DNA from 2 places in the Rhodococcus sp. MPR-R1B genome. Region 2 is predicted to be linked to the other one. Evidence: riboswitches for the same ligand, from Rfam matches in the RefSeq annotation. Region 2 holds a riboswitch; the other holds the start of a gene.
What was found. Region 2 has a riboswitch for S-adenosylmethionine ahead of AC1Q61_RS14000 (putative leader peptide). Riboswitches for the same ligand answer to the same signal wherever they lie in the genome.

Region 1 (7,667 bases), on a different contig from region 2:
ACTTGCACCGACAGCGGCTCTGCGATTGGGGCTTCCGGCGACCGCGGCGCTTCCGCCGATGGTGGGGTGGCCGCGAGACCTGGTCTCCGCTGTGCAAGGAAGGCACTACCTCGCTCACGGTGGGCACGAGTTCGACGGTCGTCGTATTTCGCCGCTGGACCCCGACGAGATTCGCCGCCATGCCGCCGACATGGCTCGCAGCGGTACTCGTTCGGTCGCAATATCTTCGGTGTTCTCTCCGGTCAATCTCGAATGCGAAGCGGCCGCCGCGGAGATCGTGCGTGAGGAACTCGGCCCGGACGTCGCAATTTCGCTCTCGCACGAGATCGGTCGAGTGGGTCTACTCCAGCGGGAGAACGCGACCATCATCAATGCTGCGCTGCGCGAGCTCGCCGATCACATCGTCGACGGTCTTGCCCGATCTTTGGTCGAGCACGGCATTGTCGCGCCGCTGTACCTGAGCCAGAACGACGGAACCTTGATGGACATCGAGTACGCGAGGCGTTATCCGGTGGCGACTTTCGCATCGGGACCGACCAACTCCATGCGAGGCGCCGCTGTGCTGTCCGGTCTGGCCAGCTGTGCGGTGATCGACATCGGAGGTACCACTACCGACGTGGGCGTATTGACCAACGGTTTCCCGCGAGAAGCCACCACGGAGGTGACGGTCGCCGGGGTACGGACCAATTTCCGTATGCCGGACGTCTTCTCGATCGGTATCGGTGGTGGTTCGCTGGTGGATGCAGACGGACTCACAGTCGGACCCGAATCTGTGGGATACGAATTGGGTTCACGGGCACTCGTATTCGGCGGTGACACGTTGACGGCCACCGACATAGCCGTCGCGGCAGGCTTGGCCGACGTCGGAGATCGCAGTGCGGTGGCGCACCTCGACCGCGGCCTGGTGTCGACGGCACTCGACCGGATCTCGCGCCGAGTCGCCGACGCCGTGGAACAGATGCGGACCACGTCGGATCCACTTCCCGTTGTGGCGGTTGGCGGGGGATCGGTACTGCTGGAGCGTGAACTCCCGGGCCTGGGAATGGTGATTCGTCCTGAGCGCTTCGATGTTGCCAATGCGATCGGCGCTGCGATCGCGCAGGTCAGTGGTGAGGTAGATCGAGTCGAAGCGGTGCGGGACGGGCACCGGCAGGTTTTTGCCGACGATGCTCGCCAGGAGGCGATCGATCGGGCAGTCGCAGCAGGCGCACGGCCCGAGTCGGTGCAGATCGTGGAGTTCGACGAGGTCCCGATTCCGTATCTGCCGGGCAACGCAACGCGTATTCGAGTGAAGGCAGTCGGTGACTTGGCACTGCACAGTGGTTTGGTCTCCACCGGTCAGGAGGGCTCACGATGAGTTGGACACTACGAACGGCGGACCTCGACGACCTCGCCAGGGGCGCAGCCTTGTTGGGCACCGGCGGCGGGGGAGATCCGTTCGTCGGCAAGATGTTGGTCACGCAGGCGCTCGGTGACGCCGGTGAAATCACAATTCTCGATCCGGAGGAGCTTGACGACGACGCATGGGTGATTCCCGTCGCGCAGATGGGTGCCCCGACCGTCGTGGTCGAAAAGATGCCGCGCGGAACCGAACCCGAGCTGGCGCTGATCACGTTGGAGAAGCACACGGGTCGAACTGCAGATGCCACGATGCCGATGGAGTGCGGCGGAATCAATTCGATGATTCCGTTGCTGGTGGCCGCGCGGCGCGGCCTGCCGGTTGTCGACGCCGACGGGATGGGACGAGCCTTTCCTCAGCTCGAGATGGAAACCTTCTCGGTGTACGGGATTTCGGCGAGTCCGCTCGCCATGGCGAACGAGCACGACGAGGTGGCGATCTTCGACACCGGAAGTGACAACAGCAGATTGGAGGGCCTCGCCCGCGGGGTGACGTCGAGGTTCGGTGGGATGGCGCACATCGCGCAGTACTCGATGACGGGTGCAGATGTGAAGCGGACGGCGATCCCACGGACTCTGTCGTTGGCCCTGACCATCGGCCGGTCCATCAGACTTTCACGTGAGCAGCGGGTGGACCCGGTGCAGGCGCTTGTCGACAGTCTCGCCGACACGCTCTACGGATACGGGCGAGTTCTCTTTCACGGCAAGGTGATCGATGTCGACCGGCGAACCGATGAGGGGTTCGCTCGGGGTTCGGTGCGGATCGCCGGCGTCGGAGACGAAGAGCTGGAAGTTCAGTTCCAGAACGAAAATCTGATCGCCGTCCAATCCGGAGTGATGGTGGCGATCGTGCCAGACCTGATCTGCATCGTCGAGGCCGATACCGCCGAACCCATCACCACCGAGGGCTTGCGGTACGGGCAGCGCGTTGCGGTCATCGGGATCGCGACCCCACCCATCATGAGAACCCCGGAGGCACTGGCGGTCTTCGGCCCGGCTAGCTTCGGGCTCGATCGCCCGTTCCTGCCGGTGGAGACACTCGAGCAACCTGTACTGGCAGAATAGCGAGCCGTGAGCAGGCTGCACGCGGTCCGGGAGGCCGACCTCGACGCGATCGCAGCGGGGGCGGTGGTCCTGGGCTGCGGCGGGGGCGGCGATCCACGCTTGTTCGTGGAATTGCTGCGTCCACTGATGACGTCTACTTCGGTGGAGGTCATCGCGCCGGACCAGTTGCCGGAGGAGGCATTGGTGATGCCGGTGGGAATCGTCGGATCGGCCCTGGCTTTGGAGGAGCAATTGCCCTCCGGGCGTGAGTTTGCAGATACTGCAGCAGCTTTGACGCGCTGGACCGGGAAGCGTCCGACCGCGGTGATGACTTTCGAAGGCGGTGGACTCAACGCTCTCTCCGGAATTGCGGCGGCGTTGGCGTTGGGAATTCCCGTGGTCGACGCGGACCTGCTGGGTCGAGCGATGCCGCGGCTCGATCACTTCTCTCTCGCCGCAGCCGGGTTGGAATTGTGCCCGGTCACACTCGCCCAGCCCGGCGGCCTCATTACCGTCGTCGACGGAGTGGATGTGCTCGGCGCCGAGGTAGCAGTGCGGTCGTTGATCGGGAGAACCAGCGGTTGGGGCGCTCTGGCGATCGCGTCGATCGATGCGCGGACGGTGCAGGAGGCGTGCATTCCGGGAACTCTCTCCCGAGCACACGAACTGGGTCAGCACATCGGGGCCCTGGGCAGTTGGCAGGAGATCGCGGAGAGCTCCGGGGCCCTGGTAATGGGGACTGGCCGGGTGCGTGCGGTCCGTCGTAGTCGTCCGGACACCGGCGATCGTCGGGGCAGCGTGATTCTCGAACACGATTCCGCGGTGATACGAGTCGAATTCGAGAGTGAGTTCCTGACCGTCGCGTTGGACGGCGAGATGATTGCAACGTGCCCGGACATCGTGACGTTGCTCGACGTGCGGACCGGCGCCTTCGTCTCGTGTGAATCCGTGCACCAGGGGCACGATGTGGCCGTGTTGGTTCTTCCCGGTCCACAGTGGTGGGCGGAAGAAGTGGGCAGATTGAAAGTTGTCGGCCCGCGGGCATTCGGGATCGACCACGACGCAGTGCTGATGGAGGCGCGATGAGCGCGAGTGTTTCGGCGTTGCTGAACAACCCGGCCTTTGTCGGGCTGTATCGACTGGCCGGGGAGGGTGATCCCGTCGTGACGACAGTGGGAGCACTCACCGGGGAATCGGCACAGTCGGCCGAGGCCGTGTCGGATGCGGCGAGTTCAGGATCAGTTCTGGTGATTCTCGATCGAATCGACATCGGGGAGTGGAGATTCGACGCTCTCCTTCGGCGCACAGCGGCGACCGGCTGCCAGGTGGTCGCTGTGCACAGCACTGCGGCGGAGGATGCGAATCTCTCGTTGCTTGCCGATCGGCTCGGACTGGTGGTGCTCGGAGTATCCGACCCGTGGCAGTTCAGCGTGGATCTTCGTGATCTTCTCTCGAATTCGCGGGCGGTGATGGCCGACGCAGTACTGCGGGCGACACACGCGGGCCAACGAGCCGGAGGAAGCGTCGAGAATCTTCTGTCGGTGCTACTGAACACCTTTCAGCGTTCATTCTTTCTCCTGGACACGTCCGGACGTCCGATGACCGGCGCCGACCTGTTGTCAGACGCTGATCGAGCAGCTGCCGGTATGTTGTCGGGTCGCGGGGCGCCCACCACGGTCGAATTGGACTCCGGCGGGGTCCTGATTGCGTGCCCGGTGATGTCCGGCGCAGCCCGAGAGCCCTGGCTGGCGGTGCTGCTCCCGGTGCGTCAAAGCGTCGAAGAGGCTTCTCTCTCAGTGGTTCTCGACGTGGCCTCGTTGGCTGCCGGGCACCGACTGGCCGTTGCGCGCATGGTCGACGAGCGTGAAGCGCGCCGGCGTAGCGCGTTGCTCGGTGAACTGATCGACACGTCAGCAGACGCCACACCCGGACTGCTCCGGCGCGCACTCGACGCGGGTTGGATGCTGGACGGATGGCACATCGGCATCAAAGTCCTGGCGGTCGGTGAGGTCGACCTGGTGGCAAGACGCAGCGAGGTTGCAGATGCTCTCGCCGCCGAGGGAATCGACGCCAATGTCGTGGAACAGGCTGACGGCTGGGCGGCGTGGACGACTCTGCCAGGCGAGCCGCGACCGGAGGCGATCACCAGGATCGCCGAGTGCATCCGTGCAGCTCAGGCGAGGTTGGAACCCACGATGGAGACCTGGGTAGGTGTGGGACGCGCACACGACGGTCCGGCTGGAATCGGTTCGTCCCTGTCGGAGGCCGGGGATGCCGCTCGGCTCGCCGGTTCCCGATCTCAAACAGGTCGATTCCTGCACGTGGACCGCCTCGGGCTGGCGCAGTTGCTGCTGGCGTGGACGCGAACCGACACCTTCCAGCCTGCGGCTGCGGCATTGCTCGCACCGCTACGCGATTCCAATGGAGAGTTGCTCGAGACTCTGTCGACGTACCTCGACGAAGAATCGTCTCTGGCTCACACCGCAACCCGAATGGGCTTGCACCGCAACACGGTATCGAGTCGGATCGATAGAATTCAGCGCCTTCTCTCGGTCGATCTGGCCGATCCGGAAACCAGGCTTGCGCTCCACCTCGCCTGCCGGACGATCGCGCCGTGACGACGGTCTTCGCAGCTTCGTCTTGACAAGCGCGGGAGGTTCCTGCCATCCTCGTTGCCAGGTCACGAGTACCAGTGTTCAGCCCCGGCTTGCTGGTCGGCAACCCTCCTCCGCGGTGGGGTGCTCCGGGTGACGACCCGGCTGCGTTCGAAAACGAATGCGGCAAGCGCGGACTCTTCCGGGGCCATCTCCCGACGAACGAGTCCTTGAACGTGAGGATTGTCTTCGATGACTGCTGTATTGAGTGCCGACACCTGCTACACCACCGCGATTGCCAAGGTTTCGGGTGCCGACCTGCAGGTTCCATTGGTTCAGGGCGGCGAATGCTCCTACGCCAACTTCGACTACGCGGCCAGCGCGCCGGCATTGGCCCAGGTCACCGACCGTATCGCCGAATTGTTGCCCACGTACGCCAGCGTCCACCGCGGTGCCGGCTACGCGTCCCGGATCTCCACGCTCACCTACGAGAACGCTCGTGAATCCGTTGCTCGTTTCGTGAACTGTGCCGACGATCAGGTTGTCGTCTTCACCCGGAACACCACCGATTCGCTGAACCTGCTTGCGCAGTGCGTCCCCGGCAGCACCGTCGTCCTCGACGTCGAGCATCACGCAAACCTGTTGCCGTGGAACGACGCTCGTATCGTCACCGCCGCAGACACCATCGAAGAAACGATCGAGCGTCTGATCGGTGAACTGTGCACCAAGCCTGCCGCGCTGCTCGCAATCACCGGGGCCTCCAACGTGACCGGTGAGATCCTGCCGATTGCACGTTTGGCTGACATCGCTCACCGTTGCGGCGCACGTATCCTCGTCGACGCTGCTCAGTTGGCTCCCCACCGTCGCATCGACCTGCAGGAATGCGGCGTCGACTACGTAGCGTTCTCGGGCCACAAGCTGTACGCGCCCTTCGGCGCCGGCGTTCTCGTCGGCCGCCGTGACTGGCTCGACGAAGCTCAGCCGTACCTCGCCGGCGGCGGCGCCGTGCGTGAGGTGACCATCGAATCCACCGAGTGGGCTTGCGCGCCCGCACGCCACGAGGCGGGTTCCCCCAACGTGCTCGGTGCGGCAGCCATCGCGACCGCCTGCGAAACCCTGCACGCCCTGGACTTCGACGTGATCGCCGAGCATGAGAAGGCGCTCACCGCCCAGCTCACTGACGGCTTGTCCGCCATCGAGGGCGTCTCACTCGTGCGACTGTGGAACGACGCTCCCGACGCCGTCGGAATCGTCACCTTCACCGTCGACGGATTCGAAGCGGGCGAGATCGCCGCATTCCTCTCCGCCGAGCACGGCATCGGAGTTCGCGACGGTCGCTTCTGCGCACATCCGGTTCTCGCGCGCCTCGGCCTCTCCGGCGGTGCAGTTCGCGCCAGCCTCGGCCTCGGTAGCAGCTCGGACGACGTGACGCGGTTGGTCGACGCCGTGAACATCCTGGTTTCGAATCAGCGTGATTGGAAGTACGCGAAGACGGCAGGTGCGTGGAACCCTGTGCCCGAGACCCGCCCCTTCCTCGGAGCCGCAGACGACAATGCCGGCGCAGCCGAGTGCGTCTGAGCTGAGCTCGGTCCCCGAAAACTCGAACGGACAACTAGCATGGCAGCCATGGCACCAGCGGATTTTCCCGCCACCCCTTCGAGAGTGAGCATCACTCTCGGTCAGTGGTGCCGTCGCCATGTCGATCTGTGCCGCACCTCTTCAGGAATGTGTTCGAGCTGACGATTCGTCTCGCTCATCCCATACTTTTCTGATTTTCGGAGGTCTCACATGTCTTCACTCGCTTCGCATTCTCTGCACGTAGCGGTCGAGTTGACCGGATCCGGTCACCATCCGGCCGCTGAGGGCGCACCCGGCAACCTGCCCATCATCGGCGGCGACTACTGGGTGGACCTCACCGAGGGTGAAAAGGCTCTCGATTTGGCTTCATTCCCTACCAATGTGGTTCGGATTCGCGCTGCGGATCTGCGTGAGGCACAGCTCGAACGCGCACGGATACGCGCTGCCGTCGCCGAAGAAGGACGCGATCCCGACAGCGTCGCAGTGCTGGTCGATCTCGAGATTCTGATCGCGCCGGAGGCTCGCTCCGCTCGTAAGGAGCTTGCGCAGTTGGACAGCGCGTTGACCTCGCCGCGGGTTCCCGTTTCGCTTCATTACGTCGGAACGCCTTCCGGTCTCGGCAGTTTGATCGCCGATATCCGAGCTGCGGAGGTCGCCGACGGCGTTACGTTGCTGCCTCTCGCATTGCCTCGAACGCTCGAGCATCTGGTGGACAGCACCATTCCGTGGCTTCAGGATCGCGGACTTGTCACACCGTCCACCGCAGTCGACGAGGTTCTCGGGCGTTTCGGACTGCCGCCCCGTCAGCGCACGCTTGCATCCTGATCGTCACCGATTGCATCTGCGTACAGGTGGAACAGCGACGGTAATTCGTCGGCACCGTCCACCTGTGCCAGAAGCGTCCAGCACTGCGCAGTGATCGACCGAGCCCTCGTGCCGATCCAGTTGGTGGGCAGTAGTTCCGGCGGCAACAGCGGATCCGGTTCCATGGCTCGCGTGAATTCCGCCGCGAGTTCGATGGTCATCGTGACAGCATCGGTACCCGGACTGTTC
Region 2 (7,667 bases):
CGCCTGCCGATAGATACGCGAAGTACCGTGCGACGCACCGTGCTTGTGACTCGGCCCGAACTGTTCCAGCTGAACTACGCTACGTCCGCGTGCCGCGAGCCGCCATGCGGCGGAGGACCCGACGAGTCCTCCGCCGATGACGATCACATCGAGAATCTCACTCATGGACGAGAGCTCACTTGGTCTTCGGAAGGCCGGGCGGGTTGATCAGGGATGTGTCGACGGCTTCGCTGGTGATGTTCCAGCGCTCGAGGATCTGCTGGTACGTGCCGTTCTCGATCGTGTGGTTGATCGCGTCGTTGATCGCCTTGATCAGGCCGTTGTCCTTCTTCACCAGCACCGCGATCTGCCCCTGCAGGGTGTCGCCGGCCCCGGAGAACTCACCGACAACCTCGGTCTCCCCCGACTGCTTGGCGTGGAACTGCGACGACGGGTTCGGGCCGAAGTAGGCGTCGATCCGGCCGGACTGCAGCGGGAGGTAGTAGTCGGTGGTGTTCTGGTAGTAAGAGATGTCGGTAGGCGCCAGGCCGGCCGCGACGTTCTGCTCACTCCACTTGACCAGCAGCGCTTCCTGATTGGTGCCCGAGGAGACGGCGATCTTCTTGCCCGCGACGTCCTTGGGTTCCTTGATGGAGATTCCGGCACCCTTCTTGGCTTCGAAGGCGAGGGTGTCGAGACGGTAGGTCGCGAAGTCGTACTTCTCCTTACGCTCTTCTGTGACAGTCACATTGGAGAGGAAGGCGTCGGCCTCACCGGAGTCGATCCGGACGAAGTTCTGTGCCCAATCTGCTGTCTGCAGGTCGACCTTCAAGCCGAGAACGTCACCGATCAGATAGGCGAAGTCGGTCTCGGAACCGATGAGGGTGGTGTCGTCGTCGGCGTAGAAACGGAGCGGCGGAGCGGAACCGGCACTACCGGTGACGCGCAGCGTGCCACGATCGCGGATGTCCTGAGGTAGCTCGGCGGCGATGGAATCCACCTTGTCGGTGGTGATGCGGTTCTGATCGGCCGTGAGGTTGTAACCCGCAGCAGCGGTGACCTGGGCGCCGTCGGACTCGGCGTCCGCGCTGCTGCATGCAGCGCTGAGCAATCCGACGGTGGCAAGCGCCGAGATCAGAAAAGTCGCGCGACGGGATGTGGAGAACATCAATTTTTCCTTCCGGGAATGAGTCTGGGTCGCGTCAGAGGACGCGGGAGAGAAAGGCTTTGGTCCGTTCGTGGACCGGATTGTCGATCACCTGCGAAGGCGGGCCCTGTTCGACGATGACGCCGCCGTCCATGAAGACCGCAGTGTCCGCCACTTCCCGAGCAAATCCGACCTCGTGTGTGACGATCACCAAGGTGGCGCCGTCACGGGCCAGCTGAGCGAGGACTTCGAGAACCTCGCCCACCAGTTCCGGGTCGAGCGCCGACGTCGGCTCGTCGAAGAGAATGACCGCCGGCCGCAGTGCCAGCGCTCGCGCTATCGCGACGCGCTGTTGCTGGCCACCGGAGAGTTGGCGGGGATACTCGTCCGCCTTGTCCCCCACTCCCACTCGCTCGAGCAGTGCGCGGGCCTCGCGGTACACCTCGTCACGATCACGCTTCTGGGCCGAGAGCGGCGCTTCCACCACGTTTTCCAACGCGGTCAGGTGCGGAAACAGGTTGAAGTTCTGGAACACGAATCCGATGTGCGAACGCTGTTTCAGGATCTCGCGGTCACGCAGTTCGTGGAGCCGATTTCCCTTGCGCCGGTATCCGATCAGTTCTCCGTCGATCCGTACGGTCCCGCGGTCGACCTTCTCGAGGTGATTGAGGGTGCGCAGCAAGGTGGACTTACCGGAACCCGACGGACCGAGAATGACGGTCACTTCGCCCTTGCGGACCAGGAGATCAACGCCGGCAAGTACTTCCAGCGTGCCGAAGGACTTGTGAATTCCGCGCGCTTCGACGGCATACACCGTCTCTTCGGCCAGTTCTGCGGTCATCGGGTCGCACCTCGCGGAATATCGAGACGCGCATCGCGAATCTCTTCGAACTTCTTGCGCGCCTTCTGTACCGGAGTCAACGGAAGAGCACGGGCGGATCCTCGTGCATAGTGGCGCTCCACGTAGTACTGACCGATCGAGAGCAACGTCGTGAGGATGATGTACCAGATCGTGGCGACCATCAGCAGGGGCACGACTCGTCCGTTGCGTCCGAAGATGACCTGCACCTGGTAGAACAGTTCGGCGATTGCCATGGTGGAGACGATCGACGTTCCCTTGAAGAGTCCGATGACCTCGTTGGCGGCGTTGGGGAGGATCGCCCGCATTGCCTGCGGGAGAACGATCTTGAAGAACTGGCGACTGCGCGGAATGCCGAGCGAGTGAGCAGCTTCGATCTGACCGTGATCCACCGAGATGATTCCGGAGCGAATGATCTCGGCCGAGTATGCAGCCTGGTGCAGCGCCAAACCGATGACTGCTGCGGTGAATCCGCCGATCACACCGCTGACCTGGAAGGTGAAGAACTCGGGACCGAAAGGTATTCCGAGAGAAAGCGTCTGGTACAGGTATGTGATGTTGAACCAGAAGAGCAGCTGCACGATGAGTGGAATCGAGCGGAAGGCCCAGATGTAGGTCCAAGCGATCACCTGCAGGACCGGGTTTTTCGACAACCGACCGAGTGCCAGGAAAACACCGAGACCGAATCCGAGGATCGTCCCCCACAGCGTCAGTTTGATCGTCATCCACAGCGCGGCGAGCACTGATTTCGCGGTGAAGTACTGCGCGAAGGTCGGCCAGTCCCAGCCGGGGTTGACGACGAGTCCGTGGATGAACTGAGCAAGCAGGACCAGCACGACCGCACTGATCACCCAGCGCAGCGGGTGCCAGGTGCGAGCGACGACAAGCTCCGAGTCGGGAAGTTGCGACTCGGACACCGACTTTTCGGGGCGGACATCGGTGGGCGCGCTCACGGCGCGCTACCTGACGGAGTGGACATCACGAATAGACCTTTCGGGGAAATGGGAACGCAGCTGTGTCCTCGAGTTGGTGCGCTCGAGTTGCGAAGACGACGAGAGTTCGGTCATCGACAGTGACACGAAGCGGTGCGGCACAGATCGATGTGACGTCGCTTGTGCGCAGCGTGCGAAGTGGTAACCATGTGATGCCTTCCATCGGTCCTGGCGGTAGCACCCGCTCCCGATCACTCGGGGGGTTGCTGCGACGTCGACGAGCCAGGTCTCTCGGTCGCTCTGGATGGTGAGCAAAGACTAGACCCGAAATGTCGAGTCGTCAAATGTTGTATTTCCCTGCACTGCAAGGGAAATGAAGGGTCCACGATGTTGAAATCGCATTGATTCCAACGGTGTCCGCAGCCGCGTTCGGCGTGTTGAATGGAGCGTTCGAATGAAGACCGGGACCGCCGTCCGGACTGACTTTTCCTCTGCCGTACCGTCTGCGGAGTGAGTGGACTCGACGCTTTCTTCATCTTGTTGGCCGGTATCGGCGCGGGCGCGATCAACGCCGTGGTCGGCAGTGGAACGCTGATCACGTTCCCGACGCTGGTCGCCTTCGGCATGCCGCCCGTGACCGCAACCATGTCCAACGCGGTCGGGCTCGTCGCCGGCGGAGTTTCGGGTACCTGGGGCTACCGACGTGAGCTGTCCGGACAGTGGGATCGACTGAAGTGGCAGATTCCGGCGTCACTCGCCGGGGCACTACTCGGTTCGTGGTTGCTCATGCATCTACCCGAGAAACTGTTCGAGACCATCGTTCCGGTGCTGCTGGTCCTCGCTCTCGCGCTCGTCCTCCTCCAACCACGCATCCAGGCGTGGGCCAAGAAGCGTTCCACCGAAGAAACGACGCTGTCCACCAAGAGGCTGATGCTCCTGACCGCCGGCACTTTTGCAGTCGGCATCTACGGCGGGTACTTCACTGCCGCGCAGGGCATCCTTCTCATCGGTGTGATGGGTGCCATCCTCCCGGAAACCCTCCAGCGCATGAACGGCGCGAAGAACCTGCTGTCGCTGCTCGTCAACATCGTTGCAGCAGGGATGTACATCACTCTGGCATTCGATCAGATCAATTGGGCAGCAGCCGGTTTGATCGCCGTCGGCTCACTCGGTGGTGGCGTTCTCGGTGCCCGCTACGGACGGCGCCTGTCCCCCACTGCATTGCGCTACACGATTGTCGTCGTCGGCCTGATCGGACTGTGGCGCCTTCTCGCTTGACCGCCCACATCGGGCGCCACCCGCACATACTGGAGTAATGACCAGTACAGAAGATCAGACCGGTTGGACCTACCTCATGGACATGGACGGGGTTCTCGTCCACGAGGAGCACTTGATACCTGGAGCGGACACGTTCCTGGCAGAGCTGGCGTCGAACGACATCCCGTACATGGTGCTCACCAACAACTCCATCCGCACCCCGCGTGACCTGCGAGCACGCCTGCTCAATTCGGGACTCGACATCCCGGAGAAGTCGATCTGGACGTCAGCGCTCGCAACCGCGACGTTCCTGGCCAACCAGCGGCCGGGCGGCAGCGCCTACGTGGTCGGCGAATCGGGCCTGACCACCGCCCTGCACGACATCGGTTACGTCCTGACGGACAGCGACCCCGACTACGTCGTCCTCGGCGAGACGCGAACGTACTCCTTCGAGGCAATCACCACCGCCATTCGCCTGGTCGAGCGTGGATCGCGGTTCATCGCCACCAACCCGGACGCCACTGGACCGTCGCGAGACGGCTCGCTGCCGGCCACCGGCTCGGTCGCGGCACTCATCACCAAAGCGACCGGACGCGATCCCTACTACGTCGGCAAGCCCAACGCCTTGATGATGCGCTCAGCCCTGCGGTCCATCGGCGCTCATTCCGCCAATACGTTGATGATCGGCGATCGCATGGATACCGACATCGTCTGTGGCCTCGAAGCCGGACTGCAGACGATTCTGGTGATGACCGGGATCTCGACCCGCGCGTCGGTAGAGCTCTATCCCTACCGCCCGACCATCGTCCTCGAGTCGGTCGCCGATCTTGTGGGAACAACAACCGATCCATTCCGTAGCAACACAAACAATTGATTCAAATTGCAAAACAAAACCGAAACTCGGTAATTAACTGGTAAAAAACAGCAGATTTGCCAGGTTCCGACTCGTCCGCTTTGTCCAACTGAACAAACCAACGGTTTTATTCGCACCAAACTTACAAACGAGTAGTTAGACGCAGGTCAAAGATCATTTCGACACCGAGTGACAGTTGGACTCCAGTCGTAAAATTGATTTTTCGAAAAGTGGTAACGAATCGTTTGCCGTGTCTGATACTCATGTCTGAATGGCCCCATTTCGGGTCCCAGACATGAAATGAGATTTTCATGAAGAAGCAGACCAAGGGTGCGATCGCTGCTGCGGCGGCCGGTGCCCTCCTCCTCGGCGGTGCCGGCTCGCTCGCAATGTGGAGTGACAGCGAAGTTGTCGGCGGCGGCGGCGCTGTCACAGCGGGCACGTTGCAGCTCGCCCCCTGCGCCCCGGTATCCGGAACGGGGTGGCAGTCCACGAACCCCACGGTGAAGCCGATTGCGGATATCACCGCATGGCGAATTGTGCCGACCGAAGTGCTCACTTTCGACTGCACAACGTCGATCACCGCAGATGGCGATCGACTCGCTGCAACTATCGCAGCGGACACGAGCACCATCACAGCCGGCACGACGGCAGCTCCAGGAGCCACCGCGAATCAACTCAAAGACAACATCACGGCAACAACGGTGGTGACCGTAGGCGGCACCGTAGTCACGGCCGCATCCCCACTGACCGAAGCCGACAACGGCAAACCTGTGACGGTGAAGGTGACTTTGACCTTCGCTGACGTTCAGCTTCTTGTGGCTCAGGGCGCGTCGGTCAACTTGTCGAACCTCGCCATCAAGCTGCAACAGCAAGCCATCCCGGCATAAACGATCGATGAAGGGGAGAGCTTGGGGAGCCCTTGCGGGCGCGTCGGTGATTGTGTTGATGTTCGCATCAGCGCAAGGCACCGGCGCGCTTTGGAAGTCCGCTGCCCCGATCAGCAACGACGTACTGACCGCCGGTGGTAGCACGTTCGCACTCAAGGTGGGTTCTACGGCTGCCAACGCCGCCAGTACCTACACCTGGAGCACGTTCGCGGGGACTGGGATGACGTCTACAACCGCCGTGCAGATGCCGCTGACCATCCTGAACCCGGCAACCAACGCTTCCGGTCTGAGATTCAGATTGGCTTCCGTGACTGCCACCAGCACAAATCCTGTTCTCGACCTCAAGATATCGACCGTGTTGAGCACCACGGATTGCCCGAACAACGTATCAACAGGCTCACCCGTTGCCGGAACCTCTGTCTATTCGGGACCGGCAACAAGCGCCGTATATCCGGTGCCCGCGAACCCCGGAATCTCCTTGGCCAACGGCAGTTCCACGGTCTGGTGCATGCGCGCGTCGGTGAACATGACAGGAACCACAGCGGGCGGGGTGTCGACCAAGCTCGTTTTCACCTTCACAGCAGTTCAGGTGTAGGACTCGATCAAAATGACAGGCGACAAGCGAATGAACACGAAACACTCCCATCGACGTGAACGGACCGGCCCGTTGTGGTGGGTCAGCTCAGTTGTGACCTGGGTTTTACTGTTCGCTCTGTGCGCGGTCATCGTCGTCACGATCGTGATACCGATCGTGACAGGCTCACAACGTTTTACGATCCTCACGGGCTCGATGCGCCCTACCTACCAACCGGGCACACTCATCATTGTCAAACCTGTGGACGAGGGCGATCTGACCGTCGGCATGCCTATCACCTACCAACTCGAATCAGGCCAGCCGACTGTTGTCACACATCGAATCATTTCGATGAGCATCAACACCAAAGGCGAACGCACGTTCATCACGCAGGGCGACGCCAACAACACCCCCGACGAGAAGCCCGTACGCCCCGTACAGATTCGAGGCAAGGTGTGGTATTCCGTTCCCTACCTTGGACACGTCAACAGTTGGTTGACCGGCGACCAACGCAAGACCATTCTTACTGTTGCAGTCGGCACGCTGGGTGTTTACGCGCTGTACATGATCGCCAGCGGGACACGTGAAAGTATGCGCTCTCGCAACAAGAACCGGAGCGAGCCACAAGGATCCGCACCAGACGATTCAGCTGACACCGCAAATCCGGAAACAACCAGATCGACGAAAGATGGTGTGCACCATGGCGGGCAATGACAGCTCGTTGCGTCAGCGTTTTTCCGGAGCCCGAAGCACTCGTATTCGGGCGCTGCTCTCACTCGGTATGGTGCTCGGAGTCGGCACTTTGAGCACTATGGCGGCCTGGGGTGCAACAGCCACATCCACGTCAGGAGACTTCTCCGCGGGAACCGTCAACCTGGTCGCATCGAGCACTGGTGTGACCGAGGCAAAGAACATCACCATCACCCTGTCGTCGAGCGCCATGACATCCACAACCGCTGTGACACAGAGTCTGACCGTGAAGAACACCGGGTCCTTCGGTGCCTCTCTCGCCATCACGGCCCAGTCTCCCGCATCGACTCCGCCTAGTTTCGCTGCGGCGCTGAAAATCTCGGTGTATCTGGATAGCACATCCTCTGGATCGGCGTGCTCCGGCACTGCGCAAAAGGCAGAGCTCGCGCTGGTCGGCGGTGGCAGTACAGCGGCGCTCCTCGCAAG

Region 1: it holds a riboswitch for S-adenosylmethionine, as region 2 does, so the genes downstream of both, AC1Q61_RS24815 (aminotransferase class V-fold PLP-dependent enzyme) here and AC1Q61_RS14000 (putative leader peptide) in region 2, are expected to answer to the same signal.

Annotation. Positions count from the first base shown of each region.
Region 1 is NZ_JBXAFO010000022.1:22,279-29,945, forward strand. Features, by position in the region: gene AC1Q61_RS24795 (hydantoinase/oxoprolinase family protein) at 1-1,357, shown strand, start outside; gene AC1Q61_RS24800 (S-methyl thiohydantoin desulfurase family protein) at 1,354-2,463, shown strand; gene AC1Q61_RS24805 (DUF917 domain-containing protein) at 2,470-3,528, shown strand; gene AC1Q61_RS24810 (PucR family transcriptional regulator) at 3,525-5,060, shown strand; SAM riboswitch class IV at 5,121-5,235, shown strand; gene AC1Q61_RS24815 (aminotransferase class V-fold PLP-dependent enzyme) at 5,289-6,614, shown strand; gene AC1Q61_RS24820 (LLM class oxidoreductase) at 6,825-7,439, shown strand; gene AC1Q61_RS24825 (DNA-binding transcriptional regulator) at 7,418-7,667, opposite strand, start outside.
Region 2 is NZ_JBXAFO010000008.1:180,889-188,555, reverse strand. Features, by position in the region: gene AC1Q61_RS14020 (FAD-dependent oxidoreductase) at 1-165, opposite strand, end outside; gene AC1Q61_RS14015 (ABC transporter substrate-binding protein) at 176-1,147, opposite strand; gene AC1Q61_RS14010 (amino acid ABC transporter ATP-binding protein) at 1,182-1,967, opposite strand; gene AC1Q61_RS14005 (amino acid ABC transporter permease) at 1,964-2,938, opposite strand; gene AC1Q61_RS14000 (putative leader peptide) at 3,049-3,126, opposite strand; SAM riboswitch class I at 3,134-3,228, opposite strand; gene AC1Q61_RS13995 (sulfite exporter TauE/SafE family protein) at 3,428-4,195, shown strand; gene AC1Q61_RS13990 (HAD-IIA family hydrolase) at 4,233-5,048, shown strand; gene AC1Q61_RS13985 (alternate-type signal peptide domain-containing protein) at 5,339-5,917, shown strand; gene AC1Q61_RS13980 (hypothetical protein) at 5,925-6,512, shown strand; gene AC1Q61_RS13975 (signal peptidase I) at 6,543-7,205, shown strand; gene AC1Q61_RS13970 (hypothetical protein) at 7,192-7,667, shown strand, end outside.